DNA from 4 places in the Streptomyces sp. NPDC090119 genome. Region 2 is predicted to be linked to each of the others. Evidence: riboswitches for the same ligand, from Rfam matches in the RefSeq annotation. Region 2 holds a riboswitch; each other region holds the start of a gene.
The links. A riboswitch is a leader RNA that binds a small molecule or an ion and turns the genes downstream of it on or off. The one in region 2 is predicted to bind cobalamin.
Positions count from the first base shown of each region.

Region 1: another riboswitch for cobalamin. It lies ahead of metE (5-methyltetrahydropteroyltriglutamate--homocysteine S-methyltransferase); the one in region 2 lies ahead of ACIPPM_RS07500 (cobalamin biosynthesis protein).
Region 3: another riboswitch for cobalamin. It lies ahead of ACIPPM_RS05710 (prenyltransferase/squalene oxidase repeat-containing protein); the one in region 2 lies ahead of ACIPPM_RS07500 (cobalamin biosynthesis protein).
Region 4: another riboswitch for cobalamin. It lies ahead of ACIPPM_RS29365 (CbtB-domain containing protein); the one in region 2 lies ahead of ACIPPM_RS07500 (cobalamin biosynthesis protein).

Region 1 covers NZ_JBIVDK010000008.1:60,169-65,940, forward strand. Annotated here, with positions in the region: gene metE (5-methyltetrahydropteroyltriglutamate--homocysteine S-methyltransferase) at 1-1,971, opposite strand, end outside; cobalamin riboswitch at 2,129-2,348, opposite strand; gene ACIPPM_RS29385 (amidohydrolase) at 2,418-3,746, opposite strand; gene ACIPPM_RS29390 (thiazolylpeptide-type bacteriocin) at 3,932-4,105, shown strand; gene ACIPPM_RS29395 (TOMM precursor leader peptide-binding protein) at 4,216-5,772, opposite strand, start outside.
Region 2 covers NZ_JBIVDK010000002.1:26,929-32,700, reverse strand. Annotated here, with positions in the region: gene cobN (cobaltochelatase subunit CobN) at 1-1,472, opposite strand, end outside; gene ACIPPM_RS07505 (cobyric acid synthase) at 1,469-2,977, opposite strand; gene ACIPPM_RS07500 (cobalamin biosynthesis protein) at 2,974-3,915, opposite strand; cobalamin riboswitch at 4,013-4,145, opposite strand; gene ACIPPM_RS07495 (hypothetical protein) at 4,270-4,824, opposite strand; gene ACIPPM_RS07490 (hypothetical protein) at 5,070-5,291, opposite strand; gene ACIPPM_RS07485 (anion permease) at 5,319-5,772, opposite strand, start outside.
Region 3 covers NZ_JBIVDK010000001.1:1,247,137-1,252,908, forward strand. Annotated here, with positions in the region: gene ACIPPM_RS05700 (short-chain fatty acyl-CoA regulator family protein) at 1-1,134, shown strand, start outside; gene ACIPPM_RS05705 (hypothetical protein) at 1,177-2,589, opposite strand; cobalamin riboswitch at 2,711-2,786, opposite strand; cobalamin riboswitch at 2,857-2,992, shown strand; gene ACIPPM_RS05710 (prenyltransferase/squalene oxidase repeat-containing protein) at 3,163-5,772, shown strand, end outside.
Region 4 covers NZ_JBIVDK010000008.1:53,949-59,720, reverse strand. Annotated here, with positions in the region: gene ACIPPM_RS29375 (histidine phosphatase family protein) at 1-534, shown strand, start outside; gene ACIPPM_RS29370 (CbtA family protein) at 570-1,325, opposite strand; gene ACIPPM_RS29365 (CbtB-domain containing protein) at 1,348-1,569, opposite strand; cobalamin riboswitch at 1,605-1,754, opposite strand; gene ACIPPM_RS29360 (DUF4232 domain-containing protein) at 1,815-2,510, opposite strand; gene ACIPPM_RS29355 (BTAD domain-containing putative transcriptional regulator) at 2,655-5,405, opposite strand; gene ACIPPM_RS29350 (GlxA family transcriptional regulator) at 5,535-5,772, shown strand, end outside.

The DNA.
Region 1 (5,772 bases), on a different contig from region 2:
CATGTGGGTGTGGACCTGGGTGTCCGGCCGGACGCCCGCCGTGGTCAGCCGGAACGCCTCCGTCGCCCAGGCCAGGTAGGCGGCCCGGTCGGCGGCGCGCAGCGGAAGCGTCTCGCGCAGCGCGGGCTCGTCCACCTGGATCACCGAAGTGCCCGCCTGCTCAAGGTCGTTCACCTCGTCGCGCAGGGCGAGCGCCACCTGCCGGGCGGTGTCCCCGAGCGGCTGGTCGTCGCGGACGAAGGACCAGGCGAGCATGGTCACCGGTCCGGTCAGCATGCCCTTGACCGGGCGGTCGGACAACGACTGGGCGTACGTCGTCCAGCGCACCGTCATCGGCTCGGGGCGGGAGATGTCACCGGCCAGGATCGGCGGACGCACGTAACGGGTGCCGTAGGACTGGACCCAGCCGTGCTGGGTGGCGAGGTAGCCGGTGAGCTGTTCGGCGAAGTACTGCACCATGTCGTTGCGTTCGGGCTCGCCGTGCACCAGGACGTCCAGGCCGGTCTTCTCCTGGAAGGAGATCACCTCCTGGATCTCCGCCTTGATGCGCTCCTCGTACCCGGCCGTGTCGATCCGGCCCGCGCGCAGGTCGGCGCGGGCGGTGCGCAGTTCGCCGGTCTGCGGGAACGAGCCGATCGTGGTGGTCGGCAGCAGCGGCAGCCCGAGGTGGGCCCGCTGGGCGGCCGCCCGCTCGGGGTACGGCTGGGCGCGGCGGGCGTCCGCGTCCGTCACGGCCTCCGCGCGGGCCCGGACGGCCGGGTCACGGGTGATGGGGGAGCCGGTGCGGGAGGCCAGGTCGGCCCGGTTCGCGGCGAGTTCGGCGGCGATCGCGTCCGTGCCGCGCGCCAGCCCCCTGGCCAGGGTGACGATCTCGGCGGTCTTCTGCCGGGCGAAGGCCAGCCAGCGCAGGATCTGCGGTTCGATGTCCCGCTCGGGGGCGGTGTCCAGCGGCACGTGCAGCAGGGAGCAGGAGGCGGCGACGTCGACCCGGTCGGCCAGCCCGAGCAGGGTGCCCAGGGTGGCCAGGGACTTCGACAGGTCGTTGACCCAGATGTTGCGACCGTCGACCACACCGGCCACCAGCCGCTTGCCGGGCAGCCCGCCGACCGCGGCGAGCGCGTCCAGGTTGGCGGCGGCGGCCTCGGTGAAGTCCAGCGCCAGCCCCTCCACCGGCGCCTTGGCCAGCACCGGCAGCGCCTCGCCGAGACGGTCGAAGTAGGAGGCGACCAGCAGCTTCGGCCGGTCGGTGAGCGCGCCCAGGTCCCGGTAGGCGCGCTCGGCCGCGTTCAGCTCGGCCGGGGTACGGTCCTGCACCAGCGCGGGCTCGTCCAGCTGCACCCACTCCGCCCCGGCCGCGCGCAGATCGGCCAGCACCTCGGCGTACACCGGGAGCAGCCGGTCCAGCAGGGTCAGCGGATCGAAGTCGGCGGGGACACCGGGCGCGGGCTTGGCCAGCAGCAGGTAGGTCACCGGACCGACCAGCACCGGCCGGGCGGCGAGGCCCAGCGCGAGGGCCTCCTTCAGCTCCGCGACCTGCTTGGCGGAGTCGGCGGAGAACACCGTGTCCGGGCCCAACTCGGGCACCAGATAGTGATAGTTGGTGTCGAACCACTTGGTCATCTCCAGCGGCGGCACGTCCTGCGTGCCGCGCGCCATGGCGAAGTAGCCGTCCAGCGGGTCGGCGGCGACGGCCGCCCGGTGCCTGGCCGGGATCGCGCCGACCATGACGCTGGTGTCCAGCACGTGGTCGTAGTACGAGAAGTCCCCGGTCGGGACCTCGTCGATGCCCGCCTCGGCGAGCGCCTGCCAGTTGGCGCGGCGGATGCCCGCCGCGGTGGCCCGGAGGGCGTCGGCGGTGACGCGGCCCTTCCAGTAGCCCTCGATGGCCTTCTTCAGTTCCCGGTCCGGGCCCTGACGCGGGTAGCCGTACACGGTGGACCGTGCTGCCGCGGCTGCGGACTTCGGTGTCACGGAGATCTCCTTCACGAGATGAATCCCTGAGGTCCCGGCGACGGGACGAGCACGTGAAGGGGTGACGACCAGGCGGCCCGGCCCGCGCGACGCGGTGGTCCGTCCCTATGCGTACGCCGACCCGCCCTCGAGGTCACCGGAACTCCGTACGCGAACGGGTCGCGCACGGGCAGATGGCAGGTCTTCGGACTCACGGGCGCGTCCTCACCAGGAGGACACCTAATGGCCGTCGCTTCCCAGGTCCGTGCGTCGGACCCAGTGCGTATGACGGCGGTCGTTCCCGTTCACCGCTGCGGGGCAGTCCCGGATTCCCACCGGGTTCCCTCTTACGACACCCCGTCTGGCGGACGGGGCGAACCAGCTGCACGGTCAGCCTACGGGCCGTGACCGCCCGCCGCCGGTACCGTCCGGCATTCGGATGGTGATCCGGGCCACGCGCATCGCGCTCACCCCGCCGCCGGGCCCAGTTGGGCCAGGGCCGCCGTCACCAGCGCGGCCGTGCCGGTGTCCAGGGTGAGGCGGACGCTGGGCAGGAAGCGGGGGGAGTGGTTGTTCGGCAGGCTCCGGAACTTCTCCGCCGGGCCGGTGCCGGGGGCGGCCGCCCACTGGGTGGGGCCGACCGAGCCGAGCATCCAGTAGGCACCCCGGATGCCGGGACGGCCGTGCAGATGGCCGCCCGCGCCGGTGAGCAGCGGGAAGTCCTCGGTCGCCGCGGAGGCGGGCCAGCCGGTGACGCGGGCGGCGCCGAACGCCCCCTGGTGGGCGGCGCGGACGGCCGCCGTGACACCCGGATCGGGGCGGGTGACGCCGGAGCGGGCCAGCTCGCGCACGGTGACCCGGGGCGGCAGCCCAGCCGACGCGGCCTCCGCGCGCACCACCCGCTCCACCGCCGCCGTGCCCCGCACGAGCGCCGCCTCCGAGAGGGCGCGGACGGTGACCCGCAGCTCGGCGCGGGTGGCGATCACGTTCCCCGAGCGCCCGGTGTCCCCGGCCCGCAACGAGGACGCGGTGACCACCAGCCGCTCGGCCGGGTCCGTCTCGCGGGCGGCGACGGCCGGGAGCCGGGTCACCGCACCGGCCGCCGCGAGCAGCGGATCGGCCGTCAGATGCGGGGTGGCCGCGTGCCCGCCGTCCCCCTCGAACACCACCTCCAGCGTCACACTGCCCGCCATCAGCGGCCCGTCCGCGTGCGCCACCATTCCTGCCGGGAACGCGGCGGTGTGCTGGGCGAGGACCACGTCCGGCGCGGTGATCCGGTCGTACAGGCCGTCCTCCAGCATCGCGCGGGCACCGCTCAGCGTCTCCTCGGCGGGCTGCCCGACGACCAGCAGGGTGCCGCGCCAGCGGTCCCGGTGCCCGGCGAGCCAGCGGGCGGCGGCGGCCGCGCACGCCAGATGGGCGTCATGGCCGCAGGCGTGCATCACCGGCACCGGCCGCCCGTCCGGGCCCGGCGCGGTCGCGGTGCTGGCGTACGGCACGCCGGTCTCCTCGGCCACCGGCAGCGCGTCCAGCTCGGCGCGCAGCAGCACGGCCGGGCCGTCGCCGTTGACGAGTTCGGCGGCGACCCCGTGGCCGCCGACCCCGCGCAGCACCCGGAAGCCGTCGGCCGTCAGCCGGTCCGCGAACGTGGCGGCGGTGCGCTCCTCCGCGCCGGACAGCTCGGGGTGCCGGTGCAGGTCGAGATACAGCTCGGCGGTGGACGCCAGCAGGGCGTCCAGACCGGGCGGCACACCACCGCCCACGGTCACGGACGGACGGGACTGGTCGCTGCTCACGGCGGGGACTCCAGAGGGTCGTCGTACGGGGGTGTCAGCGAAGTGACAGCCATCGGTAAGGGAGTTGGTGTCGGACGCGCGTAGAAAGGGAGATGTCGGGGGGACGCTCCTCCGGCTGGTTCAGCGCACCACCGGACGGGGCCGTCCCGGCCGGCCGCAGGTCACCTGACCCGGAAGGAGCCATCATGGCTGACAACAACCTCGCCTCCCTCGCCCAGGAGATCCTGGACCTGGAGTCGGAGACCTTCGAGATCACCGACTACTCGGACGCCAGCGAGGTCATGCTCGGTTCGTCGACGAGCTGTTCCTCCACCAGCACCTGCTCCAGCACCACCAGCACCACCTCCTGCACCGCCTGACCCAGGCGTTCGCACCCACGGTCCCCGGCCCGCCACGGCGCGCCGGGGACCGCCGGTGTGCGCGGGCCCCTTGACGGCCCGCGCACCGACGAGCGGTACGCCTGCCCCGCTCACGGGAACGGATGCGGCACCCGCCGCAACTCCTCCTCATCGAGCGGCGCCGGGACCATGCCCGCCCGGTACGGCGCGGTACGCAGCCTCGGCATGGTGAGCGCCCGCTGCCTGAGCCAGCCGAAGTCGATCGGCAGCAGCCCCGGAGCCAGCGTGGCGACCGTGCGCAGCCCCATCCGGCGCTGCTCGGGAGTGGTCTGGTCGACGGCGATCACCTCGCACCCCGCCTCGCCCAACAGGTCCCGCACCAGCAGCAGATCGTCACGGAGGTCCCCGGTGCGCGGCCGCCGCTCCTCCCACCCGGCGAACAGTTCCTCCAGCGGGGCCGTGCGGGGCGGCTTCAGATAGCCGGTGGCGTGCACGCGCATCGCGGGCAGCCCGAACAGCGCCGCGTGGTCCGGGAGCCGCTTCACCAGGTCGAAGTCCTCGGCCATGGAAGCGAGTTCGGCGGGCCGCTCGGCGACCTGGCCGGGCAGGTGCGGGATGTAGGTGAGGATCTCGGAGACCGCCGACTCCACGGCCGTCTCCGGGTCGAAGGACGCGCCCGCCGCGAACGCCAGCGAGCCCGGCGCGTCGTCGCGGCGCACCGCGAGCCCGGTGACCACGGGCACCGGCAGGTCCACCCGGTTGTCGAAGACGTGCACGTCGTAGCCCTGGAGCGCGGCCCGTGCCACCATCGCGCGCACGCTCGGCGAGCGCACCGAGTCCAGGTCGATCTCGGGCAGTGGCAGATCGCCGTACCAGCCGAGCAGGAAGGCGTCCCGCTCGATGAGTTCGAGCAGCCCGAAGAACACCGCCTCCTCCCAACTGCTGCCGGTGGCACAGCCGTTGGAGCATTCGAAGACGAAGTTGTCGGCGGCCGTGCCCGCGCTGTAGTAGACCAGCCGGGCCGGGACCAGCACCGGGCGGCCGTCCCGCAGCGACCAGCCCGTCACCCACGGGATCGGCCGGGCCGGGTCGAAGGGCTCGACCATCGGGTCCTCGGCGTAGGTGCGCGGTCCGTACAGCCCGCACGTACGCGGGTCCAGGGCGCGGTCGCCCAGCTCCTCCAGGGAGGCCGTCACCACCGGGGCGCGGTGTCGGCGGTGGGTGCCCGCGTACCGTTCCAGGCCCTCCAGGAAGGCCAGGTCGCGGCTGTCGGCGAAGGAGTTGGCCTGGCCGCTCCAGGTGACGTCGGTGAGACCGGCGTACCCCCGCATGAAGACGCTGCCCGCGACCGGCGCGGTGGTGGGGGAGGTGACGTCGATCCAGGTGCCGCCGCCGAGCACCCCGCACACCGGGTTGGCCAGCGCCTTCACCGGCAAAGGATGGTCCGACGCCCGGCGCAACCGGTAGGAGTCCGGGCGCGGCTTGGGCAGCGGGCCCGGCGCGGGCAGGGTCGCCTCCGCCGCCGCGCGCGCTTCCGCCTCCTCGGCGAACGGACGGCAGTGGGGGCACATCGGTTCCGGCAGCAGCGGGAACGTCCGCACCCGCAGCGTCTCCAGGTCGACCTCGGTGACCTGGGGCAGCTCGGCGTCCGGGCCCTCGGCGGAGTGCCGGGCGGCGCCGGAGGCGAT
Region 2 (5,772 bases):
CGGTAGGCGGCCAGGTAGTGGTGCGAGGGCGGCATGTCGGGGTCGTGGTAGATGGCGATGGGGTTCTCGCCGAAGCCGCGCGGCGGCTGGATCATCACGACGACGTTCCCGAACCGCAGGGAGGCGAGCACGATGTCGTCGCCGTCCACGTACAGGTTGCCCGGCGGCTCGCCCCACGCCTCCAGCATGGCGTCGCGCAGCTCGGGGTCGAGGGTGTCGAACCAGGCCCGGTAGTCCGCGAGCGGCACCCGTGCGGGCGCGGCGGCGAGCTGCTCCTCGGTCAGCCACTCCACGTCGTGACCGCCCGCCGCGATCAGCCGGTGAATCAACTCATCGCCTTCGGCGGGGTGTTCGTCCACCCCGTACCCGGCGTCGCGCAGCGCGTCCAGGACCCGGACCGCCGAGGCGGGGGTGTCCAGGCCGACGGCGTTGCCGACGCGGGAGTGCTTGGTCGGGTAGGCGGTGAAGACCAGCGCGATCCGCTTCTCCGCGTTCGGCTTGTGCCCAAGTGCCGCGTGCCGTACGGCGATCCCGGCGACCCGTGCCGCGCGCTCGGGGTCGGCGACGTAGACCGGGACCTCGTCGGGTCCTGGCTCCTTGAAGGAGAAGGGCACGGTGATGAGGCGGCCGTCGAACTCCGGGATGGCGACCTGCATCGCCGCGTCCATGGGGGAGAGGGCCGCGTCCGAGGCGTCCCAGGCGGCCCGCGTGGAGGTGAGGCAAAGTCCCTGCAGCACAGGGACGTTCAGGTCGGCGAGGGCGCCGATGTCCCACGCCTCCTCGTCGCCGCCCGCCGAGGCGGCCGAGGCGTGCGCGCCACCGGCCGCGAGCACGGTGGCGACCAGCGCGTCGGCCCGGCCCAGCAGCTCGTACAGCCCGGCGTCCGCGTCGCGCAGCGAACCGCAGTACACCGGGAGGGCGTTGGCGCCGCGTTCCTCGATGGCCGCGCAGAGGGTGTCCACGAAGGCGGTGTTGCCGCTGAGTTCGTGGGCCCGGTAGAAGAGCACACCCACGGTGGGGCGGCCGGGACGCTGCTCGTAGGTGCCGTGGAGTCCGAACTCCGGCATCCGGTGCGGCTCTTCGAAGCCCTCGCCGGTCAGCAGCACGGTGTCGGAGAGGAACCGGGACAGCTCCAGCAGGTTCGCCGGGCCGCCCTCGACCAGATAGCGCAGCGCCTCCGCCACGACCCCGGCCGGGGCGGTGGACTCGGCCATCAGCTCGGCGTCCGGCACGCTCTCGCCGCCCAGCAGCACCGTCGGCACGCCGGACGCCTTCAGCGCGGCGAGCCCGTCCTCCCAGGCCCGCTTGCCGCCCAGCAGCCGGACGACCGCGAGGTCCGCCCCGTCCAGGAGGGCGGGCAGGTCGGCGGCCGCGTCGACGCGGGACGGGTTGCCGATCCGGTAGTCGGCGCCGCTGGCGCGGGCGGCCAGCAGGTCCGTGTCGGCGGTCGACAGCAACAACACTGTGGTCATGCGGGCGCTCCCGGTGGAATGAAGGGCAGTCCTGCGGGCGCGCCCGACTCGATGAGCCGCCAGAGCGCGTCCGTGTCCGCGTGGTGTTCGATCAGGTCGCCGAGCAGGTCGAGCTGCTCCTCGCGCAGCGCGGCGAAAGACGTGTCGGGGGCCGGGACGAAGCGGCGCCCACAGGCGGCGGCGACCTCGCGCAGGAAAGCGCGCCGGAAGCCGTTCGACTCCAGCGAGCCGTGCCAGTGGGTGCCCCAGACCTGCCCGGTGCGGCAGCCGTCCAGGAAGGGCGTCCCGCCCAGCACCTCGGCGACCCCGTGATGGATCTCGTACCCCTCGACGGGCTCGCCGAGGGCCTCCCCCACGGGCCGGGCGAGGGTCTTCTCCGGGTGGAACCGCACCCGCACCGGGAGCAGCCCGAGCCCCGGCACGCTTCCGGCGCGGGACTCGACGTCGTCCTCGATGTGCTCGCCGAGCACCTGGAAGCCGCCGCAGATCCCGAGCACCGGACGCCCCTCGGCGGCCCGGCGCACCAGCGCCTCCGCGAGACCCCGCTCGCGCAGCCAGGCAAGCGCCCGTACGGTTCCGCGGGTGCCCGGCACCACCACGAGGTCGGCGTCGGCCAGTTCCTCGGGCCGGTCCACGAAGCGGACCACCACGCCGGGTTCGGCGGCGAGGGCGTCCACGTCGGTGAAGTTGGACATCAGCGGGACCGCGCACACGGCGACCCGCAGCACGTCCTCGCCGTGCGGGGGAGCGACGGTGGATTCCCGCACGGTCCCGCGCAGGGACACCCGGAGACCGTCCTCCTCGTCGATGCCGAGCCCGTGCCGGAACGGCAGCACCCCGTAGGTGTGCCGCCCGGTGAGGCCGCGCAGCATGTCCAGGCCCGGTTCCAGCAGCGAGACATCGCCCCGGAACTTGTTGACCAGGAACCCGGCGACCAGCGCCTGGTCCTCGGGGGAGAGCAGGGCGACCGTGCCGAAGAAGGAGGCGAACACCCCGCCCCGGTCGATGTCGCCGACCACGAGCACGGGCAGCCCCGCGCCCCGCGCGACGCCCATGTTGACGATGTCGGTGCGCCGCAGATTGATCTCGGCGGGCGAACCCGCGCCCTCACAGATCACCGCGTCATACGTGCCCCGCAACTCCTCCAGGCACTCCAACACCGTTCCCAGCAGCGCCTGTTGACGGCCACCGTGATACCCGCGCGCACTCAGCTCACCCACCGGCCTGCCCAGCAGCACCACTTGGCTGCTGCGCTCACCACCGGGCTTGAGCAGTACGGGATTCATCAGCGCGGTCGGCTCGGTGCGGCACGCCTGTGCCTGCATGGCCTGCGCCCGCCCGATCTCCGCGCCCTCCCGCGTCACGAAGGAGTTGAGGGACATGTTCTGCCCCTTGAACGGCGCCACCTTGACGCCCTGCCGGACCAGCCACCGGCAGATCCCGGCCGTCACGACGCTCTTGCCCGCGTCGGACGTCGTCCCCGCGACCAGCAGACCACCGCTCACCTGCCCCGCCCCTTCCCGATGAGGCGCGCGGCGACGGTGACGCCGAGCGCGAGCATGCCGACCCGGCGGGAGAGCCGTACGGCCCGCCCGATGTCGGAGACCTGGACCGGCCGCCCGGTGCCGTTGAGCACGGGCCGGTGCTCGACGCGGCCGCCGTAGGACAGGGTGCCGCCCAGCCGGACGCCGAGCGCGCCCGCGAACGAGGCCTCCACCGGGCCCGCGTTGGGGCTCGGATGCCGGTGCGCGTCCGCCCGCCAGGCCCGTACCGCCCCGCGCGGGTCGTCCCCGGCGAGCACGGCCAGTACGGCGGTCAGCCGGGCGCCCGGCCAGCCCGCGACGTCGTCCAGCCGGGCGGAGGCCCAGCCGAAGCGGCGCAGCCGCGGCGACTTGTGCCCGACCATCGCGTCCAGCGTGTTCACGGCCCGGAAGCCCAGCAGTCCGGGCACCCCGGCGACCGCGCCCCACACCAGGGCGCCCACCACGGCGTCGGAGGTGTTCTCCGCGACGGACTCCACCACGGCGCGCGCGATCGCGTCGGCGTCCAGCGCCTGTGGGTCGCGCCCACATAGGTGCGGCAGCCGGGCGCGCGCGGCCGTGAGGTCGCCGCGCTCCAGGGCGTCGCCGACGGCGGACGCCTCACGGGCGAGCGAGGTACCGCCGACGACGGCCCAGGTGGCGGCGGCGGTCAGCGCGGCGGAGCCGGTGAAGGAGGGGCGTACGGCGCGTGCGGCCACCACGCCGAGCGCGGTGACGCCTCCGGCGCACACCAGGGTGTGCAGCGTGCCCCAGCCGCGGTGGTCGTGCCACAGCGCGCGCTCCACGCGCCCGGCGGCCCGCCCGAAGGCGGCGACGGGGTGCATGCGCTGGGGATCGCCCAGGAGGAGATCACCGAGGAGTCCGGCGGCGGCACCGTACGCGTACGAGCGATCGGCGCCCATCGGCTAGCTCGCCGTGGGCGTGCCGGTGTTCCTGGTGCGGGTTCTCGGGCGACGGCCGGGCATCACGGTAGTCCTCACTCAGGGTGTCCACGCCCTGGTTCGACGAGACCGGCGACGAGAGTTCCTGGCTTCCGGGGACTTCTCCCCGGTGACAGTGGCGGGACCGCGCCGGATTCGCACCGGCTTCCTCTGCTGTCGCCGTACATGGCCCGCGAAGTCCACCACGTGCCCGGAAGGGCCGTCAACCTGCCTGTGACCTGCGGGAGAAGAGTGTGTGGAGCCCCACACCGGCACCGGTGGTAACAGCGGAAACCCCGCGGCCCCATCCGCCTCGTACGGGCGTGGCCCGGCCCCCTACAGGCCCCCGGCACCTGTCGGGCCGGCACCGTGGCCTCCGGCAGCAACCCCCGGTTCTTCCGCGGCTGTGTCGCCACTGGGGTGGGCTGCGAGGCGGCGGGCTTCCGCGGTGACCTCGGCATCGACCTGAGCCACGGCTCTGTCGCCGTATTCGAGGATGCCGTACTTGTCGTCGAGTTCAGCGAGGCGTTCCGTCAGGGCCGGCTCATGTCCGTGGCGCTGGTGCATCCGGAAGGCGAACTCCCGGGGCGTGAGCTCTCCGGCGAGCACGCGGCGTGCGAGGGCCCGGGCGGCGGCTTCCTGGCCGGCTTCGTCGGCGAACGGATAGAAGGTGAGGCCGAGTTCGTCGAGTGCTTCGGGAAGCAGGTGGGGGACGTCGTAGTCCGCCTCGGCGCGGGTGCAGGCGGCGAGAATGCGCAGGCCGGGGGTGTCGAGTCCGGCGACGAGCGCACTACAGGCCGCATCGACGACATCGCTCGCGCGGACGTCCCCCGCGCTCCACAGAGCGGCATGGTCCTGGAGAGCGAGTGCCGCTGCTTCGGTCGATGTCACTCGGCCATGATTCCCCTCGTGCGACGTCCCCGTCGAGCAGATTTCAGCGAAGGTGCTGTGGAGCGGCCTGTTCCAGCAGGGATGGTGCGAGGTCCTCCGTACGGCTGGTCGACCCGGAGCCGTTCCGGCGTGGCGTCCTGTCCCCGCGGCGGAGCACCGCCGTCGCCGGACCCGAGCCCCCTCACGGGACAGCGCGGACCCCCGCACGACACATGCCGTGCGGGGGTCCGCGTGAAGTGCGGGTGCTAGGCGACGATCAGGTAGAAGCCGTACGCCACCGCCGCCGCGCAGGCGGCGAAGCAGACGTAGGCGCCGGTCACCGCGAGCGGGGCCGAGCCGCCGGTGGCCACCGCGCGCTCGCGGCGGGCCAGGCCGTTGACGCCGAGGGTGAACAGGCCCACCAGGGCCACCGTGACCACGAGGCTGACGCCGAAGACGGAGCCGAGGGCCGCCCAGTCGATCTTCATCGGGATGTTCCTCCAGTTGCCGGGTGGTCAGACCCGGGCGGACGGCGCGGTGGTGGCGGGGGTGTGCTCGGTCGTACGGGACTCGGCGGTGGCGGCCGGGATGGTGGCCGTCAGGTCGTCCGCGACGATGCCCACGGGGGGCGGCGTGACCATGGCCATCGCGGTGGTCACCACACCGGCCGGCTCGACGTACTCCTCGGTCGTGACGTGGGTGTGGTCGATGACCTCGCGGCGGGAGATCTTCCAGATGGCGAAGCTTGAGCCGATCAGGAAGAGGGCGACGAGCCCGGTGCCCCAGTCGCCCAGGCCGGTCACGGCCTCGGCGCCCGCGCCGACCAGCGCGGCGGCCGGGAGGGTCAGCGCCCAGGCGGCGAACATCCGGGTGGCGGTGGACCAGCGGACCACACCGCCCTTGCGGCCGAGGCCCGCACCCATCACCGAGCCGGAGACGACATGGGTGGTGGAGAGGGAGAAACCGAGG
Region 3 (5,772 bases), on a different contig from region 2:
GCCGAACTGGCCGAACTCGCCGGGCGCACCCCGGCCGTGGCCGAGACCCTGATCAGCCTGGGCCGCCGCAACCAGCGGCTCGCGGAACGCCTCACCGGGGCCACGGACGGCCGCGCCCCGGACCCCGACCAGCCGCGCTCGCCGCACGAGGAGATCCGCGACTTCTTCTACCGCCGCCGCAACTACCTCCACGACACCGACCTCGCGGCGGAAGACCTCGCCGCACGCATCGGCATCCGCCCCGGAGAGGTCGAACGCGCCCTCGCCGCCCGCCTCGCCGACCAGCACGGCGTACGCCTCACCGGCGACCCCGGTGACCGGCTGCACCACTACGACGAGCCGACCCGTACCCTCCACCTCTCCACCCGGCTCCGCCCCGGCCAGCGCGCGTTCCGCCTCGCCACCCAGCTCGCCCTGCTTGAGCACGGCGACGCCCTCGACCTGCTGGCCGCCGAGGACTTCGCCCCCGGCACCGCCGCCCACGCCCTGGCCCGCATCGGCATCGCCCACTACTTCGCCGCCGCGCTGGTCCTGCCGTACCGCGCCTTCCACACCGCGGCCGAGGAGGCGCGCTACGACATCGAGCGCCTCACCGACCGCTACGGCCTCGGCTACGAGACCGTCTGCCACCGCCTCAGCACCCTCCAGCGCCCCCGGCTGCGCGGGGTGCCGTTCTCCTTCGTCCGGGTCGACCGTGCGGGCAACATGTCCAAGCGGCAGTCCGCCACCGGGTTCCACTTCTCCCGCGCGGGCGGCACCTGCCCGCTGTGGAACGTGTACGAGGCGTTCGCCGCGCCCGGCCGCATCCATGTTCAGATCGCCGAAATGCCCGACGGGCAGCGTTACTTGTGGACCGCCCGCGCACTCACCCGGCACCGGGGCGGCTGGGGCGAACCCGGCAAGACCTTCGCCATCGGGCTGGGCTGCGAGATCCGGCACGCCCACCGGCTCGTCTACTCCGACGGGCTGGACCTCGCCAGCGGCTCCGCCGCCACCCCCATCGGCATGGGCTGCCGGGTCTGTGAACGCCTCGACTGCCCCCAGCGGGCCGCCCCACCGCTCGGGCGCGAGCTGCTGATCGACCAGAACGCGAGCACGTTCGTCCCGTACCCCGTGGCCGAGGACACGGGCTGAGGACGTGGGGCCCGCCGGATTCGGCGAGCCCCACGGTCGGGCTCAGGCCCCCCAGCGCAGGGCGATCGTGTCGCCCACCGCGATGCTCTTGCCACGGGTGGCCGAGGCGAACGACGAACCGTCGACGCTCACCTTCCACGTGTTGGAGCCACTGTTCGCCTTGCCGTTGAGCGAGGTGATCTGCCCCGTGCCGGACGACGGCGTCACACCGCCGGCACAGCCGGAGGGGGTCGCCGCACCGGCCGCCGCGTCGAGGACCGCGCCGAGGGTGGTCGTGGTGCCGGTCGGGGTGAGGGCGACCGAGCAGACCTTCAGGTTTCCGGCACCGTCGTCCACGGTGACGGCGAACGAGGTGGCCGTCCCCGCGGTCAGCGACCCCTGCGCGACCCACTGCGAAGCGCCCGAGGTGACCGGCACCGGGGGAGTGGCGGTGAAGCCGCCTCCGGCGACCGCGCGCAGGCCGTCGATGGACGCGTACGCCTGTGGTGACGTGTCGCTGGGCAGGTACTTGAAGCCGCCGCCGGGGTTGAACTGCTGGCTGATCAGGAAGTCCACCGGTGTCTTGCCCTTGGAGGTGAGGAAGTCGCCGGTCTGGGGGTTGATGCCGCAGGCGTTGAGGCCGGAGACGGCCCAGCCGTTGGAGTCGGTGTTGACGCCGAACATGGCGTTGAACGCACCGGTGTTGGCGACCAGCTTCCCCTTGAGGAACGCCTTGGCCTGCGCGATGTCCGTGTCCGTGTTCGGCACGCCGGAGACGCACAGCGCGGCCATCGCGGCGCCGGTCATGTCGATGTCGCTCGTGGCGCCCAGCTGGGAGGGGTCGCCCTCGGCCTTGCCGTAGTTCCAGCCGCCGTCGTCGTGCTGGTTGGCGCGTATCCGGGTGATCAGGGAGTCGCGCAGCGCCTGGGGGACGCGGGGCTGGGCGGACGTGGTCCTCGCGCCGCCCAGGGCGAGGGCGGCGAAGACGGTCCCGTTGAAGTTGGCGGACGGGCCGAAGTAGCCGGGCTCGGCGGTCTGCCAGTACCGGTAGACGTCGGCGATCAGATTGCGGGAGGCGGAGACACGGGCGGGGTCGATCCCGGCCGCGTAGGCGTTGAGGGTGGCGCGCTCGTAGTCGGTGACCACGGGGGAGGCGGACGGCCAGGTGCTGGTGGCCAGCAGGTTTCTGTAGACCGTTCTCGCGTTCTTGGTCGTGTCGCCGCCGGGAGTGACGTCCACCGCGGCGGTCCCGGCCGCGGCGAAGGCGCTGAACGCCCACTCGTTGGACAGGCCCGAGCCCGCGTACGAACCGTCCGCGGCTTGCAGCGACTTGAGGTAGGCGACGCCGTTGGTCTTCGAGGTCGCGATCTGGGCCGGGGTGGCGGTGGCCGCCGCGGGCAGCGCGGTCAGCGCGAAGGCGCCGCATGCGGCGGCCGCGGTGAACGCGGCGCGACGGACGGACAGGGGACGGGGCATGGCGTGCTCCAGGAATAGGGGGACGCCGACCGGCCCGAGCGGGTCCCTGACGGGTGCACGCGGCGGGACATGGCCGCCGTCCGGGACGCGTGGACCGACTTCCAACCAACCTGTGCCGTCTGGGCATTCGGGCTCGGGGACGGTCGATCCGCCCCCACACCGCTGCGCGTCAGCCCCGGACTCCCACCGGGTTCCCCCACTCGGCAGGGCGGGACAGTACCCGACGCGTGCCCGATCCCGCCACAGTGCCACCGCCTTGACGGGTTCTGTGAACTCGTGCTCCAATCCGCCTGCTACGCAACGCAGTTCCAGGGGAAGCCGGTCGAATTCCGGCGCTGACCCGCAACCGTGGGCCCGATCCGTCGGGCGAGCCGGAATGCCTGGAGCGTGATCCACAGCAACAGACGCCGTCGCGGACTACGGCGTGGTGCGACCCGCCCAGCCGCCCGGCTCACCGCCCCGGCCAGGGGCGTGCGCCACGTGTTCGTTCCCCCGCCTCGGCCACACACCGAGGGGGCCGTGGTGAGGACCATGGGGAGCACGCACGCACTGGCACGAAGATGGCCGAGAGCTATGACGGCCGCGCTGTCCGCGATGCTCGTCACCGCCGCCACCTGCCTCGCCTTCCTGTCCACCGCTCCGCCCGCCGCGGCGGCACCGGTCGGCGACTGCACCGGCACCAAGGGCGCCGTGGTCGCGGTCGACTTCAAGCCCTTCGGCGGCAAGGTCGAGCGAGGCTGCGACACCACCCCCACCACCGGCTACGCACTCCTCCACGACGGGGGTTTCACCACCACCGGCACCCAGCACGACGGCCCCGCCTTCATCTGCCGCATCGGCTTCGGCACCTTCGGCTCGGGCACCCAGTACCCGACCCCGGACCGGGAACCCTGCGTGCTCACCCCGCAGGCCACCGCCTACTGGTCCTACTGGACCGCCTCTCCCGGCCAGGACGACTGGACGTACAGCCAGTACGGTGCGATGGACCGCAAGCTCAAGGACGGTGACGTCGACGCCTGGGTGTACGGCGGCACCGACATCGGCGGCACCACCGGCAGGCCCGCCTTCACCCCCGACGACGTACGCGCCGGTGGCACGACCATCCCCGAGCCCGGCGAGCCCACCGGGGCTCCCGGCACCGTCGGTGTGGCCGCCGCCGCCACCTGGCTCAAGGGGCGGCTGACCGACGGCGAACGCGTCGTCGACGACGGCGCGGAGAGCCCGAACTACCTGCTGACCGTGGAGACCGGCTACGCGCTGGCCGCCGCCGACGGCAGGGGCGCCACCCTGGACAAGGTCACGTCCTTCCTGGCACGACACGTCGCGGACTACGTGACCCCCGGCGGCACGGGCCGGACGCCCGAGACGGCGGCCGCCGCCCGGCTGGCCCTGCTCGCGGAGTCCACCGAGGGCGACCCCCGCGACTTCGGCGGCCGCGACCTGCTCGCCGACCTCACCGCGCACGTGTGCACCGCCGCCGCACCCGCCGACGGATGCACCGCGCGAGGCGACTTCCGCGGCATCGGCTACGCCGACGAACAGGCCCGCGCGGTCCTCGCGCTGCTCCGGGCGGGTCACGAACCCCCCGCCGAGACGGTGGACCGGCTCACTCAGGTCCAGTGCAAGGACGGTGGCGTCACCAGCATCCTGATCCGGCCGGGCGAGAACTGCGACGGCGACGCCGCCACCACCGGCCTGGTCGCCCTCGCCCTCGAGAAGGCGGGCGGCCACACCGCCGCCGTCACTAAGGCCCGCGACTACCTGATGAGGAACCAGCGGGACGACGGCGCCTTCCCCGGCTCCACCGGCTCGGACACCGGCGACGTGATCGCCACCTCGTACGCCGCCCAAGCACTGCGCGCCCTCGGCCGGATCAACCGGGCCAACGCCGCCGAGGGCTGGCTCTCCCGCACGCAGCTCGCGGACGGCGGCTTCGGCTTCGACCAGGACGCCACCGACTCCACCCTCTACGCCACCCCGGTGGCCGTCCTCGCGGGCGCCCGCACCGACCTGACGGCACTCACCACCAAGAAGGCCGAACCCACCACCCCTCCGCCGACCACGACCGAGCCGACTCCCAACCCGACACCGGGCAAGGGCCCCGACCTCAAGCGGGGCGTCGCCTACCTCACCGGCGCGGGGCAGCTCACACAGGGCCGGTACTACCCGACCGGCACCGGCTCCGGCCGCGCCGACTTCGGCCTCACCATCGACGGCGCCTACGCGCTCGCCGCCACCGGACTGGACAACGCCGGGCTGCGAGGCATCGTCGACTTCCTCGACCACGGCGGCAAGGACGGCGAGGGCCGCACCGTCAGCGACTGGACGGGCATCGGCACCCAGTACGCGGGCGGCGGTTCGATCGGCAAGACCGCGCTGCTCGCCGAGGCCGTGGGCCGCGACCCGCGCGACTTCGCCGGGCACGACCTGATCGCCGCCCTCGACAAGGCCGTGTGCGCGGCGCCCAGCACGGCGCCGGACCGCTCCTGCGCCGCCGAGGGCGCCTACACCTACGCGCCCTCGGTCTTCTCCCAGTCCCTTGCCGTCATGGCGCAACTGCGCGCCGGGGAGGCGGAGGCCGCCCGGTCCCCGATCGCCTACGTGGAGAGCCTGCAGCGGGACGACGGCGCGTGGCCGAGCCTGATCCCGCCGACCGGGGACGCGGACGTCGACTCCACCGCCATCGCCGCGATGGCCCTGGACCTCGCGGGCGGCGACCGGGCCGGCCAGGCCGTCGACAAGGCGCTGGGATGGCTCGCCTCGAAGCAGTTGGCCGACGGCGGCTTCCCCGGCGCGGCCGGTGACTCGGTGAACTCGGCCGCGCTCGCCGTACAGGGCCTGTCCCTGGACAAGGCGGAGTACGGGGACGAGATCTCCCGGGCGCTGAAGTTCCTCGCCTCGCAGCAGAACCCCGACGGCGGCTTCAACGTCGCCAAGGAGGGCCAGCGCGGCTCCGACCTGCGAGCCTCCACCCAGGCCGTCGGCGGCGCCACCGGCGTCTCCTTCGGCACGCTGAAGCGCAGCCTTGACGGCACGTCGGCGCAGCCCACCCCGACGGCTAGCGGCGGCGGTGCGCCGCAGATCGTCACACCCGGAGACACGCCGGGCGGCGGTCCGGACGCGCCGACCACCGTGGACGCGAACGGCGATGCGGGGGACGGCGTCCTCGCCTCGACCGGCGTA
Region 4 (5,772 bases), on a different contig from region 2:
GGGGTCGCCCTGCGAGAGGCCCGCTTCTACGACGGTTCCTCGTCCATCGACGAGGCGGGAGCCGCTCGGGCGCGGGCGGCGGCGGGAGCGGTGCCGGAGGCGGCGCGGGTCGTGCTGTCGCCCGGCGCGCGGTGCCGGGAGACGGCCGGGGCGCTGGGGCTGCGGGGCGTGGTGGCGGCTGAGCTGGCGCCGTTGGACGCCGGGCGGTGGCGGGGGCGCGCGCTGGCGAAGGTCGCGGCGGCCGAGGGGGAGGCGCTGGCCCGGTGGCTGGCCGACCCGGAGTGCGTGGCGCCGGACGGGGAGTCGGTGCGGGCGGTGTGCGCGCGGGTGGGGCGCTGGCTCGCGTCGCTGCCCGAGGGCCGTACGGTCGCCGTGGTGGAGCCCGACGTGGTGCGGGCGGCCGTGGTGCACGCGCTGGGGCTGCCCGCCGAGGCGTTCTGGCGGCTGGACGTGGCGCCACTGACCGCGACGGAGCTGTCCGGGCGGGCCGGGCGCTGGAACCTGCGGCTGGGACGCCCGCTCGCGGCCGACTGAAGAGGGCCCCCGGAAGTTTCCGGGGGCCCTTCGGCTCAGTGGGAGGCGGCGACCGCCCGGCCCGTGTCGCGGGCCGCTGCGGGCCGCGGATTCAGCAGCCGCTCGGCCAACTCACCGAAGAGAAGGCCGAATCCGGCCCACAGCACCGTCTGAATGGCCAGCGCGGAGAGGCGGAACCGCCACAGCAGGGTGGCCGGGAAGTCGTGCGGCACCTCGTTGATGACCGGCAGGAAGGTGTACGCCAGCCCGATGGCCACGGCGAAGACGGCCACGGCGGCGAAGGTCGCGTACCAGTTGCCCAGGCGCGGGGCGAGCCGCTTGCCGAGCAGGGTCGCGCCGACCGCCAGCAGCACGCTGAGCAGCATCATCAGGAAGTACAGCGTGGTGCGCTTGCCGATGGTGTCCGGGTCGCCGACCGAGGGCGGGTTCGCCGGGTACTTCAGGAACGGCACGACGTACACGGCGAGCAGCGCGGTGCCGGACAGCAGCAGCGCGGTCGCGCGGGGGCCGAAGCGGCCGACGCGGCCGAGCGCGAAGCAGAAGGCGAGCGCGGCGATGCCGCCGAAGGCGACCCCGTAGACGAGGACGCCGGTGGCCAGTCCGGCGGTGGACTGGAGCGAGCGGGAGACGACTTCGACCTCGTGCTCGTGGGAGTGGTGGCCCTCGAAGCTGATGGCGCTGTCCACGCTGGGCTCGCCGAGGAAGTACGCGGCGATCAGGGCGAGCACTCCGGCGCCGAGGCCGGCGAGCATGCCCCGCACGAGGAGGTTTCTCACGGTTGCGGAGTTCATGGTGTGTGCGGCGTCCCTCGCGTCAGTGGCAGGGGAAACCGAGCAGGTGGCGGGCGTCGTGCACCCACTCGTGGACGTCCGTGCCGTTGAACACGGAGGTGGCGCCCTGCTCGGCGCCGACGAAGTACAGCAGGACCAGCATGAGGACGCCGAAGAAGACCGCCCAGGGCGCTATCTCCTTCAGCGGCAGGGTGGCGGGAGCGGCCGGGTTTCCGGCGGTCGGCTGAGCGACGGTCTGCGCCATGGCAGTACCTCCTCTGGGAGTTCGCGTCCCATCTCGGTGGTGCACAGGACGACGGCCACGGGTCTGACTCGCGCGCCCCCTTGCGGGACCGCGCACACAGTGGCGCGACCGTGCCGGTTTCCCACCGGCTTCCGTTTCGCCGTCGTCGATATCGCCCCGACGGTACCGCGTGCGCTCTGCCTGGCCAAGACCACGCACCCTCGGGTGATCTTCCTCTCCCGAAGGTGCGTCGCCGGGGGTGCGGGTCAGAAGTCGTCGGCGCCGTTGCGCAGTTCGGTCGTCCAGTAGCCGGTGAGCGTCTTGGCGGGGTCGACGGCGAGGCCGCCGCCTGCCGACGAGTTCACCGCGATGACGGTGGAGTCGCCCTGCAGCACCAGCTGGAACGCGTTCACCACCTCGTTGTCCTCGTCCACTCCGCCGTCGGAGAGCTTGACCAGGACGAACGCCGGGTCACCGGGGTTCAGCACCGTCGGCACGGCGGGCTTGCTCTTGGCCACGGACGGCACGTCCTGCTTGTGGCTCTCCAGGAACTGGATGTGCGGGAAGCTCGCCATCTCGCACCGGTGGCCGGAGGTGTTCCGCGCGGTGAGGATGATGTGGGTGTAGGGCGGCCCGTCCTGGCGCTCGGAGCTGACCTTGACGTCCTGGGCGCGGCAGAGGGGGGTGGCGGCGGTGCCCTTCTTGGCCGCGGAGGAACCGGTGCCCGTCTTGTGCGCGGTCCCGACGGCGGTGCTGGTGCCCTTGGTGGCGGTACCGGTGTCGGTGCTCGTACCGGCCGCGGGCGCGGAAGCGGTGGCGGAGGCAGCGGCGGAGGCCGTGTCCTGGGCGACCGGCGCGCCCTCGGCCTTGGTGCCCTCGCCGCTCTGGCAGGCGGTCAGGGACAGGGCGAGCGCGGCGGAGGCGGCGACGGAGAAGAGGGCCGTGCGGCGCGATGCGTTCATGATGATTTCCCCCGGGAGGTGAAACGTCGACAACGGCCCTTTCCGGCCGCCGGTCAGCCTCTGACCTGCTGACATCCCCACTCTCACCGCCGCCGCTCACGTCCCACTGACGTCCGGCTGACGCCCCTCTGACGGCGGCTCCCGCTACGAGTCCTCCCCCGCGAGCCTGCGTACCGCCGCCTCGTGCCGCTTCCGGTGGTCCGCGCGGCCGCTGACCCGTAGCAGGACCTCCAGGGCACGGACCGCTCCCTCGTCGTATCCCGTGGACTCCGCCTCGTCGGCGGCGCGTTCCAGGAGGCGGAGGGCTTCGGGTTCGTCGCCGAGGGCGAGGTGGGCCTCGCCGCAGACGGTGTGGAGGAGGGAGGTGCGGGCCGCTTCCTCGTGTTCGGGGCCGAGGTCCAGGGCCGTGCGGGCGACGCGGAGGGCCTGTTCCGGGGCGCCGGAGGTGAGGTGGGTGCGGGAGAGGTGGAGGAGGGCGAGCATCTCCGTGTGCGGGTTGCCCTCCTCGCGGGCCAGGGTGGCGGCTCGGGCGCAGTGGGTGCGGGCGGCGTCGAGGTCGCCCTCCGCGGACTGGACGACGGCCAGGTTGATCAGGGCGGTGGCCTCGCCGAGGCGGTCGCCGGTGCGGCGGGCCAGGGCGGGTGAGGGTTCCAGGAGGGTGCGGGCGTCCGCGAGGCGGCCCTCCTCGCTCAGCACCCAGCCGAGCAGGGTGCGGACGCGGGACTCGGCGTAGGGGTCGGCCACGGTCTGGGCGCACTCCAGGGCCGTGGACAGCAGCGGCACCCAGTTGTCCCGCGAGCGCCACACCACCTGCGGCCACTGGAGGAGGATGATCCGCCAGGCCCGGTCGTCCAGCCCGGCGGCCCGCGCGGCGGTCACCGCGCGGGCCAGGTCCTCCCGTTCGGCGGCCAGCCAGCCCATCGCCTCCGCCCGGTCGGTGAAGCCCCGTACGGCGGACGGGCGTCGGAAGTCGGCGGGCAGCGAGAAGCAGGGCTCGCCGCCCGGCTGGGCCGTCTCGGCGGCGGCCAACGCGGTGGCGATGTAGTGGTCCAGGACGCCGGTGAGCGCCTGGAGGCCGCTCGCGGGGTCGAGGTCGCGGGCGTAGAGGCGTACGAGGTCGTGCAGTTCCCAGCGGCCGGGCGCGGTCTCGGTGACGAGGTGGGCGGCGCCGAGCCGTTCCAGGGCGCGGGCGGCGGCCGGCGGGTCGGTGCCGGAGAGGGCGGCGGCGGTGTAGGGGTCGAAGTGGGTGCCGGGGTGGTGGCCGAGCCTGCCGAAGTGCTGCACGGCCTCGCCGGGGAGGTGCTGCAGGGTCAGGCGGAGTGCGGCCGGGACACCGGTGTCGTCGACCGCGAGGTGGGCCAACCGGCCGCGCTCGTCGGCGAGTTCGTCCGCGAGGTGGGCCAGGGTCCACTGGGGGCGGCCCGCGAGCCGGGCGGCGGTCACCCGGAGGGCGAGCGGGAGTCCGCCGCAGAGTTCGGCGAGCCTGCGCGCGGCCACCGGTTCACCGAGGACGCGTTCCTCGCCGAGGACGCCCGCGAGGAGTGCGGTGCCGTCCCGCGCGTCGAGCGTGCCGAGCGGGACGGGACGGGCCGCGTCGGAGGCGATGAGCCCTTCCAGCCGGTGGCGGCTGGTGACGACGGTGACGCAGTCGGCGCCGCCGGGCAGCAGGGCGCGGACGGTGGCGGAGTCGCGCGCGTTGTCGAGCACGACCAGCAGGCGCAGCCGGTCGGTGAGGGTGCGGAACAGTGCGGCGGCGGCCGCGGCCGACTCCGGTATCCGGCGCGGCGGCACGCCGAGGGCGAGCAGGAACTCGCGGAGCACCTCGGTGACGGACGGCTCGCCGGTGTCGCTGAAGCCGTGCAGGTCGGCGAAGAGCCGTCCGTCGGGGAAGGTGTCGGCGTTGCGGTGCGCCCAGCACAGCGCGAGGGCGGTCTTGCCGACCCCGGCGGGCCCGGTGACCAGGCACACGGGCGCCTCCCCGGCGGCGGCCCGGCCGAGCGCGGCGAGTTCCGGGCCGCGCCCGTGGAAGCCGCGGGGCGCGCGGGGCAGCAGGTCGGCGTGCGCCTCGGCGGGCACGAGAGCGGGGCGCGGTGCCACGGGCGGCCGCACCGGTTCGGCCTCGGGCGTCGGACGCGCGGCCAGCAGCTCCGGTACGGGGTCGCCGCGCAGGATCAGCCCGTAGGCGTCGGCGAGTTCGCGGCCGGGGTCGATGCCGAGCTCGTCGGCGAGGAGTCTGCGGGTGCGGTGGAACCAGTCGAGCGCCTCCGACTGGCGGCCCGCCTGGTACAGGGCGGTCATCAGCGCGGCGGACAGCGATTCGCGCAGCGGATGCGCGACGGCCTCGGTGCGCAGCACGGCTGCCGCTCGGTGATGCTCGCCCAACCTGCCGTAGGCGAGCGCCAGTTGCTCCACGGCTGCGAGCCTGGACTCCTCCAGGGAGTGTGCGGCGGCCTGGAGCGGCGGTCCGGCGAAGGCGCCGCCGAGGGCGGGGCCGCGCCACAGCGCGAGGGCGTCGCCGAGCATCAGCACGGTGTCGGCGGGGTCGCGCTGTTCGCGGGCGAGGGTCAGCAGTTCCTCGAACCGCTGGGCGTCGAGCAGGGTTTCCGGCAGCCGCAGGGCGTACGCGTCCCCGGCGGTGAGGAGTTCGACGCCGTACGCCTCCGCGTCGCCCTCGGCGAGCAGGGCGCGCAGCCGGGACACATGGCCCTGGATGACGCTCCGCGCCTGGCTCGGGGGTTCGTCGTCCCACAGGCAGGCGGTCAACCGGTGCATCGGCACGGGGGTGTTGGCCGACAGCAGCAGCGCCGCGAGCACGCTGCGGCGCTTGGCGGGGCCGAGCGGCAGTGGTCCCCGGCGGGTGTCGACGGAGACGGTGCCGAGCAGCCGGAACTCCACGGGTCGGTCCTTCCGAGGGCGGCCATGGGCGGCCGGTACGGGAAAAACAGCAGCATATCGGGGGGTTGTCCGGCGCTCGGCGGGGGTTTCGCGCCATGGCCGCGCCGCGCCTTGCGTACCCTGCTGACCGTGCCCTCCTCCCGCCGTCGCCGTGTCGCCGTTCTCGTCCTGGAGGGCGCCAAGCCGCTCGACGTGGGGATTCCGGCGCAGGTGTTCACGACCCGCGCGAGCATGCCGTACGAGGTGCGGGTGTGCGGGGCCGCGCCGGGGCTGGTGGCGGGCGGGGACGGGCTGTCGTACCACGTGGCGCACGGGCTGGAGGCGCTGGAGTGGGCGGACGTGGTGTTCGTGCCGGGCTACCGGTTCC